One region of the Arthrobacter sp. SLBN-83 genome, then DNA from elsewhere that is predicted to be linked to it. Evidence: riboswitches for the same ligand, from Rfam matches in the RefSeq annotation. Region 1 holds a riboswitch; each other region holds the start of a gene.
The links. A riboswitch is a leader RNA that binds a small molecule or an ion and turns the genes downstream of it on or off. The one in region 1 is predicted to bind S-adenosylmethionine.
Positions count from the first base shown of each region.

Region 2: linked by a shared signal. The riboswitch ahead of FBY30_RS03735 (cobalamin-independent methionine synthase II family protein) and the one ahead of FBY30_RS13905 (aminotransferase class V-fold PLP-dependent enzyme) in region 1 are both predicted to bind S-adenosylmethionine.
Region 3: linked by a shared signal. The riboswitch ahead of FBY30_RS07815 (DUF1737 domain-containing protein) and the one ahead of FBY30_RS13905 (aminotransferase class V-fold PLP-dependent enzyme) in region 1 are both predicted to bind S-adenosylmethionine.

Region 1 covers NZ_VFMX01000001.1:2,975,304-2,978,556, reverse strand. Annotated here, with positions in the region: gene rsgA (ribosome small subunit-dependent GTPase A) at 1-741, shown strand, start outside; gene hisN (histidinol-phosphatase) at 787-1,599, shown strand; SAM riboswitch class IV at 1,752-1,865, shown strand; gene FBY30_RS13905 (aminotransferase class V-fold PLP-dependent enzyme) at 1,903-3,253, shown strand, end outside.
Region 2 covers NZ_VFMX01000001.1:841,143-844,395, reverse strand. Annotated here, with positions in the region: gene FBY30_RS03740 (uracil-DNA glycosylase) at 1-387, opposite strand, end outside; gene FBY30_RS03735 (cobalamin-independent methionine synthase II family protein) at 592-1,800, opposite strand; SAM riboswitch class I at 1,814-1,918, opposite strand; gene FBY30_RS03730 (M14 family zinc carboxypeptidase) at 2,161-3,225, shown strand.
Region 3 covers NZ_VFMX01000001.1:1,713,955-1,717,207, reverse strand. Annotated here, with positions in the region: gene opgC (OpgC domain-containing protein) at 1-1,162, opposite strand, end outside; SAM riboswitch class IV at 1,328-1,443, shown strand; gene FBY30_RS07815 (DUF1737 domain-containing protein) at 1,457-1,720, shown strand; gene FBY30_RS07810 (rhodanese-like domain-containing protein) at 1,717-2,127, shown strand; gene FBY30_RS07805 (O-succinylhomoserine sulfhydrylase) at 2,128-3,253, shown strand, end outside.

The DNA.
Region 1 (3,253 bases):
GACCAGCTGGTGATCGTGGTGGCGGCGGCCAACCCTGAGCCGCGGACCGGATTCATCGATCGTGCCCTGGTGGCCGCGTACGACGCCGGCATCGAACCGATCCTGCTGGTCACCAAGGCCGACGTCAAGGACCCCGCGGAACTGTTGTCCAACTACACCCACCTGGACTTCCCGGTGATCATCAGCCGGACGGCTGACGCCCAGGCCTCGGGCATCGATGCGCGCTCCGACGACGGCCTTTCGGCCCGGTTGGACAGCGCCGCCGTGGCCGAGCTTCGCGCGCACCTGGACGGCCAGGTCACGGTCATGCTCGGACATTCGGGCGTGGGCAAGTCCACCATGGTCAACGCGTTGACCGGGGCCGAGCGGGCCACCGGCGGAGTCAACGCGGTGACCGGCCGGGGCCGGCATACATCGTCGTCGGCCCTGGCGCTGCGCCTGGCGGACGCGCCGGCCGGCAGCTGGATCATCGATACCCCGGGCATCAGATCCTTCGGTTTGGCCCACGTGGACCCTGACCGGATCCTGCGCTCTTTCCCGGACCTCTCCCCCGGCATCGAGAACTGCGAACGGGGCTGCAAGCACACGGCAACTGCAGTGGACTGCGGCCTCGACGACTGGGTGGCGGACGGACACGCAGGTCCCACTGGTCCCGCACGGCTCGCCTCGCTGCGGCGGCTGCTCGGCACGGATCCAAGGATGGAAGCACAGGAAACCAAAGAGCTCGGCAGCGTCAACTGACGCGTTCTCCCCGGAAGAAGCATGGGCAGACGGTAGTTTGGAACCATGATCCAACCCGCTTCGAGCTACAACGATGACCTGCGCCTGGCACATGTCCTGGCCGACTCCGTGGATGACCAGACCATGAGCCGCTTCAAGGCCCTGGACCTCCACGTTGAGACCAAGCCGGACCTGACCCCGGTCACCGATGCGGACAAGGCCGCCGAGGAAGCGATCCGCGGGCAGCTCTCACGTTCCCGCCCCCGTGACGCGGTCCTGGGCGAAGAGTTCGGCAGCACGGGCCACGGTTCGCGGCGCTGGATCATCGACCCCATTGACGGGACCAAGAACTTTGTCCGCGGCGTTCCGGTCTGGGCTACCCTGATCGCCCTCGTTGACGAGGGCGAGCCGGTGGTGGGCGTGGTCAGCGCCCCGGCCCTGGGCAAGCGCTGGTGGGCGGCAAAAGGGATGGGCGCGTACATGGGCAGGTCGCTGGCGGCTGCCACCCGGCTCCGCGTCTCCAACGTCTCCAGCCTCGCCGATGCCTCCCTCTCCTACTCCAGCCTCACTGGATGGAAGGAACGGGGAAACCTCGACGAGTTCCTGGGCCTCACCGAGGACGTGTGGCGGACCCGCGCCTATGGGGATTTTTGGTCGTACTGCATGGTGGCCGAGGGCTCCGTGGACATCGCCTGCGAACCGGAACTGAACCTTTACGACATGGCCGCCCTGGTGCCGATCGTGGTGGAGGCCGGCGGCCGTTTCACGTCTTTGGAAGGCGAGGACGGCCCCTTTGGCGGGAACGCCCTGGCCACCAACTCCATCCTGCACTCGGAGGTGCTGCACCGCCTGAACCCTTACCTGGACGATTTGCTGTAACAGTTGACGTTCCAGTGGGAAAACGAATAAAGCGACGACGGACACCTTCCAAAGGAGGTGTCCGCCGTCGTTTATTCGGCGGCGCGTAACAAAGGGCTTAACAATCGTTGCTGGTTCAGTCTTGGCCGCCGCATGTCCTACGCTTTTATCCAGGTCACGAGTGCCAGCGCTAAACCCCGGTTTGCTGGCCGGCAACCCTCCATTCGCGGTGGGGTGCCCCGGGTGACGACCAGGCCGGTCCGGAGCGGATGCGGCAAGCGCGGATTCCACTTTGCCGGAGTCCTGTATTCAAGTGAGGTCTCTGTGACAACTGCCACCGTCTCCCCCCAGCCCGCCATCACCGAAGCCACCGTTGCTGCTGAACGCCACGCAATACGGCCCCTCGCGGCGGTCACCGGCGCGGAAATCCAGGCGCCGCTCATCACCGGCGGCCACGTGCGGTACGCGAACCTTGACTATGGCGCCTCCGCCCCCGCGCTCTCCGTGGTGTCCGCCTACCTGAACGAGATCCTGCCCTACTACGCAAGCGTCCACCGCGGGGCAGGGTACGCCTCCCAGATCAGCACCTCGGTTTACGAGAACGCGCGCAGCATTGTCCGCGATTTCGTCGGGGGCCGCCCGGACGACTCGGTCATCTTCACCCGCAACACCACGGACTCGCTGAACCTCCTGGCAGGTTGCCTTCCCATCAGCGATGGCCGGCCCGCCGGCGATGTGCTCTACCTGGACATCGAACACCACGCCAACCTGCTGCCCTGGCAGGGCGTACCGCACCGGAGCATCGTCGCCGCGGACACGCTCACCGGCACCCTCGACGCTGTCCGCGCCGAGCTGGAGCAGGGCGGGGTCAGCCTGCTGGCAGTCACCGGCGCATCAAACGTCACCGGCGAGATCCTTCCCATCCGGGCCCTGGCCACGCTGGCCCACCAGCACGGTGCACGGATCGTAGTGGATGCGGCGCAGCTGGCACCGCACCGCCGGGTGGACATCAGCGACGACGGCATAGATTACCTCGCGTTTTCCGGCCACAAGCTGTACGCACCGTTCGGCGCCGGTGTCCTGGTGGGACGCCCTGACTGGCTGGACGCGGGCGTCCCCCACCTTGCCGGCGGCGGCGCGGTAAAGGAAGCAAAGCTCGACGGCGTCAGCTGGGCCACCGGCCCTGCCCGCCATGAGGGGGGCTCACCGAACGTCCTCGGAGCCGCCACCCTGGCCCGCGCCACGCAGGTGATCGCGGCGCTGGACCAGGACCGGTGGCATGCCCACGAATCCGCCATCCGTTCCTTCCTGGTGGAGGGACTGAAGGACATTGACGGCGTCACGGTCCACCAGATCTTCAAGGACAGCAACCCGGAAACGGACACCATCGGCGTGGTCAACTTCTCCGTGGAGGGCTACGACGCGGGGCTGGTGGCGGCCTACCTCGCCGCCGAGCACGGCGTGGGCCTGCGCGATGGACGCTTTTGCGCCCATCCCCTTCTGAAGCGCCTTGGCCTGCCGTCCGGCTCGCTTCGGGCAAGCTTCGGCGTCGGATCACGGCTGGAGGATGCCGAACGCCTCCTCACGGGCATCCGCTCGCTGCGCAGCGAAGGGCTGGGCTGGGACTACGTGGTGGACGCCGGCCGGTGGGTGCCCGCCAACGATGCCCGCACCT
Region 2 (3,253 bases), 2.1 Mb from region 1:
GAACTTCAGCAGGGGCTTCAGGCCGGCCTGGACCTGGTCCGGGGTGAACTTGCCGTTGGCTTCGCCGGGGACGTGCCACGGGTGGACGTTCCACGGCATCACGAACTCGGGGCGCAGTCCCAGCTTCCACTGGATGCCCAGCATACGGGTGGCGGCGTCCTGGTCTCCGGCGGTGATGAAACCGGAGGGATCTGCCTCGCCGATGTTGGAGTAGAGGCTGATAATGCGGCATTCCTCGACGTCGTGCATGGGGTCGACGTAGGGGACCACAGTTCCGGGCTTGGCCTCCTGCAGGGAATCGCACAGTTCGTTGACGGCTGCAACGCTCGGTTCGTAGCGGCGGCTCATGAGCTGTTCGTGGAAAGTTTCGGGGGCCAGGGCTGTCATGAAGTGCTGGTTCTCCTGCGGGGATTGGCGTTGCTGCCGCGGCCGGATGAGGGCGCGGGGAGGCGCGACGCATCAGCAGCGGTTGGTTGGGGTGGGCCGGACCTCGCCGGCCTGCTCCAGTTTAGCAAGCCCCCGGAAGCGAAACGCCGGCTGCCCCATTCCGGTGACGGAAGGAACAGCCGGCGCGGCGGCACGGCCGGCCGTTTACCAGAGGCGCTTGGTGGCGCGGCGGGCGCCCTCGCCCAGTGCTTCCAGCTTGGCAAAGGCTATCTGCGGGTGGACCCTGCCGCCCAGGCCGCAGTCGGTGGAGGCGATAACATTTTCCCTGCCCACGACGTCGGCAAAGCGGACAATGCGGTCCGCCACCAGGTCCGGGTGCTCCACCACGTTCGTGGCATGCGAGACTACCCCGGGGATGATGACCTTGCCCTCCGGGAGTTTGGTGTCCTCCCAGACCCGCCACTCGTGTTCGTGGCGGACGTTCGCGGCCTCAAAGGAGTAGGCGCCGGCATTGACCTGCAGCACCGACCCGATGATGTCCGCGAACGGGATGTCCGTGGTGTGCGGGCCGTGCCAGGAGCCCCAGCAGACGTGCAACCGGATCTGTTCCTGGGGAAGATCCCGGAGGGCCCAGTTGGTGGCTTCGACACGCAGCTGGATGAACTTCAGGTAGTCCTCCAGGGAGGGCTCGGGGTTGATCTGGTCCCAGCTCTCGGCCAGTGACGGATCATCGAGCTGCACGGTGAGGCCGGCATCGATGATCGCCTTGTATTCCTCCCGCATGGCGTCGGCGCAGGCGTAGACCAGTTCCTCGTCTGACTTGTAGTACTCGTTGGCCACCCTTGCGCAGGAGCCGGGGGAGAGCGAGGCCACGAAACCGTCGGAGAGGCCCGCGGCAGCCAACCCCGTCTTCAGGTTCCTGATGTCCGACGCCACCAGGTCCTGGCCCGTGTAGGTCAGGGGGCCGGCGATCTTGGGCTGGGCAACGCTCTTGCGGTGGGTGAGGATGCCCGAGGAGGGATCGTTGTACGCCTCGTTGAACGCCTGCCGGTCCCGCCGGTCCGGGAAGGAGGTCAGGACGATGTGGCCCGGCGAGGAGCGGTGCACCTGCGAGTCGGCCCAGCGGTCAACATTGGTCGGCTCCAGGCCGCCGAGTCGGGAGAACGAGTAGTTCCACCAGGCGCCGTAGTCCACGGAACTGGACATGGTGTGGCCGTATTCGCCGTCGTTGGGGATGTCGATGCCCAGGTCTTTTTGGCGCCGGACGATGTCCACCACCGAAGCCTCCAGGAGCTCAAGGAATTCGGGGGAGATGCCGTCGGCTTCCTTGGCGGCGTTGGCGGCAATGAGTTCCGGGGTTCGGGGCAAGGACCCGGCGTGGGTTACGCGGATGTGGTCAGTGTTCAGGGACATGCTGGAATCTCTCTTTCCATCGGTCCTGGCAGTAGCACCTTCGGGCAGCAACAAATCTGCTGATCCGTGGTTGCTGCGGCGTCATCGAGCCAGGTCTCTCGGCCGCTCCGGATGGTTCCCTCTCACTTAAATCGAGAAGCCCGCGTCCGGGCAAGTCCTGCACGCTTTATTTCGGCGGCTTCCCTTGGCGCCCAAAATAATCATCCATCGAGCGGCTCCTTGTGCCTTACAGAATTCGTCCAGCGTATTGACAGACTTTGTCCAGCTTGGTTGGCTCTTGTCACAGCCAAATGAGGGAAATGACGGCTGGCTGCCCCACTCGCATGCACCACATCACACTCAAAGAAGAGGTACCGCAGCGTGAACAAATCCCTGCAAACCTTCAGGAACCTTGCCCTTTCCGGGGCCCTGGCGCTCGCTGTCGTGGCGGGACCGGCACCGCTGGCAAACGCGGTGGGCGAAGGACCCGGCTATGACGGCAATGGCCAGATCACTACAACGAAACTGGCCACCTATGACCAGATGGTTTCCTTCCTGAAGGACCAGGACGCCAAGCAGCCGGCCATGGAACTGGAAGTCATCGGCCGGACCGTGAAGGGCCGCGACATCCACCTGGTCAAGTACATTTCCGATCCGGCCAAGCCCACCATCCTTTACCTGACCCAGCAGCACGGCAACGAGCAGCTCACCACCGAGGGTGCCATGGAGGTCATCAAGCACCTGGGTACCGGCAAATCGGCGGACATCCTCAAGGGCGTGAACATCCTGGTGCTGCCAATGCTCAACGCCGATGGCGCCATGGGGGACGTGAACTTCTCCCTGGACAACTACCTCGCCAAGGGGGACCGGCACCTCACCCGCTACAACGCGGAGGGCGTGGACCTGAACCGCGACCACGTGGCCAAGGTCCAGCCGGAAACCCAGGCGCTGCACAACAACGTGATGCGCAAGTACCGGATCGACTACATGATTGACCTGCACCACCAGGGCACCCGTGCTGAGCGTGACGGCAAGCTGGTCTCCGGCTCCATCCTGTACCCCACCACCCCCAACGCAGATCCCGCCGTCGTCGAAAAGTCGAAGCAGCTGGGTGCCGTGGTCTTCAATAACGTCGACTCCACCGGCTGGGGCCACCTGGGCAAGTACCAGGGCGGCAGCGCCGAAACCATCAGCCGCAACGGCATCTCCGTGGAATACGGCATCGCCACCTTGCTCTTCGAGATGCGCGGCATGTCCGACCACTACCTGGACGGCTACGCGCTGGGCCAGCGCAGCAACGGCTACCTGATCAAGCAGACGGTCACCACGCTGACGTCCACCGCCGCCGCCATTGCGGACGGTTCCATTGCCGACGCCGACACCTCCTTCTGGGACACGCTCGCCGAGCAGACGTCCCGGCCCGCAGGGGAGGCGGAGGACGAGTAGCAGCACCGGCGCGCCGCGGCGGTTCTGA
Region 3 (3,253 bases), 1.3 Mb from region 1:
AGGTGGTGGGTGCCGCATCGGTGACAGGGCCGGTCACCATCGGCGAGGCCTTCAGCCGGTCCGCCGCCGCTTTGGCAATCTCCGGGCTTCCAGTGAGCAGCCAGCTGATGCTCGCCACACCGGTGTCCCTGGTACTGGTGCGCTCATCCCACACGACGGCGGCCGTGCGTGCGAACTCCGGGGAGGTGGCAGTTGCCACCACCTGGTCCCACCAGCCGGTTTTGATGTCGACTTCGGGCGCCCCGCCGGTTGACGGGCTGTAAAACGCCGAGGTCTGCAGGAGGAAGGGCTTCCGGTGCCCCTCGGCGTAGGTGCCATAGAAGTTTTCGCCACCGGACGCCGTCAGCATCTCCTGGAGCTCGCCGGCGCGGGGCACAGTGTTGACGGCGGCCCCGCCGGCCGTGTCGTCATGGTAGGCGGACAGACCCACCCAGTCCACGGCGTCGTCGCCGGGGTAGTACGGTGCGTAGGCGCTGTCACTTCCGTTCCAGGTCCCGTCCCCGTTCGTGTCCAGCAAGGCGAACCCCTCGCTTCCCGGCTGCGGCGCATTCCGGTTCCGGTCAAAGGGGTAGTCCTTGCCCAGGTAAGGTGCCCACACCATGGCGACCCGGCCGCCGTCGTCCTTCTTGAATGCCTTGGACACCGCCTGGAAAGCCTGCCGGTAGGCGGCGGGCTGCTGGCCCCAGCCCACCCAGCTGGTGTTCATGTCAGGAGCGAACCGGACCAGCAACTGCCCCTTGAACCCGGAGGTGAGGACCTGCACCTGCTGGGCGAAGGCTTCGGCCTCGCTGGTGCCGAGCTGGTCCAGCGGCACCGACGGCTTCACCGTGAGCAGGGCATGTGCACCTTTGGCTGCGGCCTGCTGCAGGAAGCCGTCGATGTCGTTCCGTTCCGAATCGCGGAAAGGAAAGGTGATGTCGTGGCCGAAGACGGCGGGGCTGGCGCCCAGCCGGTCGCTGAAGCCTGCGGCGGTGTCCTCGCCCCACTCAAGCACAGCACCCAGCCACGGCTTGCCCTTGTCCGGTTCCGCCGGGGCCGCCTGCGCCGGACCTGCCGGCGCCAGCACGGCCAGGAAGGCGATAACGATGGTTGCCAGATAGGCGACGGCGGAACGCGTACGGTTCCGCCACTTGGCGTGGTGGTGCGATGTGACTGCCCGCATGTTGCAAGGACCCCCCGGTACTCATTGCTGTGGAGACGGGGCTGCGCCCCCGGTAAGACTTTATCGGGCGGGCGGCCTTCGCGTGTCGCCTGGGCGCCCGGCGAATTACGGAACGTGACGACGGCGGCCGTGCGGCTTGGGAGGAGAGGTGTTACGTTTTTGGGGAGTAATGAGTACCGGCGCCAAGCCCTGACTGGCCGGTCGGCAACCCTCCCTTTCGCGGCGGGGTGCCTCAGGTGAATACTCGGCATATCGACCCATTCGAGCTGCAAGCGTGAGAGAAGGAGATCCGTCGTGTCCGACGCACCCGCCCCTGATGAGAGACTGTCCTACCGCCTGATTACCGGCGCGGACAACCGTGAATTCTGCGAGCGGATCTCCGCTGCACTCGCCGACGGGTACGTGCTGCACGGCAGTCCCGCAGCCACCTTCAACGGCACCACCGTCATCGTGGCGCAGGCCATCGTCCTTCCGGCCGCCATCGCCTCGGCGGATGCCGCCGTGGCCACTGCCGTGGACGAGCTTGAGGGCGAGTTCGACGGCGAGGGCCACGCATGAGCTACGCCGGAGACCTGACGCCGCAGGAAGCCTGGACCAAGCTGGAGCAGGGTGCCGTCCTGGTGGATGTCCGCACCGAGGGCGAATGGGCCCACATCGGCATCCCTGACACCAAGGCCACGGACAACGACCCCCTGTTCATCCAGTGGACCTTCCCCGGCGGTATCCCCAACCCGGACTTCATCAAGGACCTGACGGACCAGGCACCGGAGGACCCGCACACGGAACTGGTGTTCCTGTGCCGCTCCGGCAAGCGCTCCATCGCTGCGGCCACCGCCGCCACCCAGGCAGGTTTTACCGCCTACAGCGTCCTTGAGGGCTTCGAGGGCGATCCCGACCGCTTCGGCGAGCGGACCGTCAATGGCTGGAAGAACCGCGGCCTGCCCACCAACCTCGGAAAGAACTAAGTGAGCTTCAACCAAGACGCCCCCGGCTGGAACCCTGATACGCAGGCCGTCCGCGGCGGGCTGGACCGCAGCAACTTCCAGGAAACGTCGGAGGCCATCTTCCTCAACTCCGGCTTCGTCTACGAATCCGCGGCGGCCGCCGAACGTGCATTTACCGGCGAAGACGAGCGCTTTGTCTACTCCCGCTACGGCAACCCGTCCGTGGCCACCTTCCAGGAACGGCTCCGGCTGCTGGAAGGCACCGAAGCATGCTTCGCGACGGCCTCTGGCATGTCCGCGGTGTTCACGGCCCTGGGTGCCCTGCTGGCAGCGGGCGACCGGGTGGTGGCCGCACGCTCGCTGTTCGGTTCCTGCTTCGTGGTCCTGAACGAGATCCTGCCCCGGTGGGGTGTGGAGACGGTGTTCGTGGACGGCCCGGACCTGGACCAGTGGCGCGAAGCGCTCTCCAAGCCCACCACGGCCGTCTTCTTCGAATCCCCGTCCAACCCCATGCAGGAAATCGTGGACATCGCCGCGGTCAGCGAACTGGCGCACGCCGCCGGGGCCACCGTAGTGGCAGACAATGTCTTTGCCACTCCCCTGCTGCAGCGCTGCGGTGATCTTGGGGCGGACGTCATCGTCTACTCGGGCACCAAGCACATCGACGGCCAGGGCCGGGTGATGGGCGGTGCCATCCTGGGCACCAAGGAGTTCATCGAGGGCCCCGTGAAGCAGCTGATGCGCCACACCGGCCCCGCACTTTCCCCGTTCAACGCCTGGGTGCTGACCAAGGGCCTGGAAACCATGGGCCTGCGCGTCAACCACTCCTCCGCCACGGCCCTCCGGCTTGCCGAGTGGCTGGAGGAGCAGCCGGCCGTGAGCTGGGTGAAGTATCCGCTGCTGAAGTCGCACCCGCAGTATGGGCTGGCGGCGAAGCAGATGAGCGCCGGCGGGACGGTCCTTACCTTGGAGCTTGCTCCTTCGGGTGGGCGCTCCGGCAAGGAGGCTGCCTTCGCGCTGCTGGACGGGCTGCGGATCATCGACATCTCCAACAACCTGGGCGATTCCAAGTCCCTGATCACCCATCCCGCCACCACCACCCACCGCGCCATGGGGCCGGAAGGACGGGCGGCCATTGGGCTTAGCG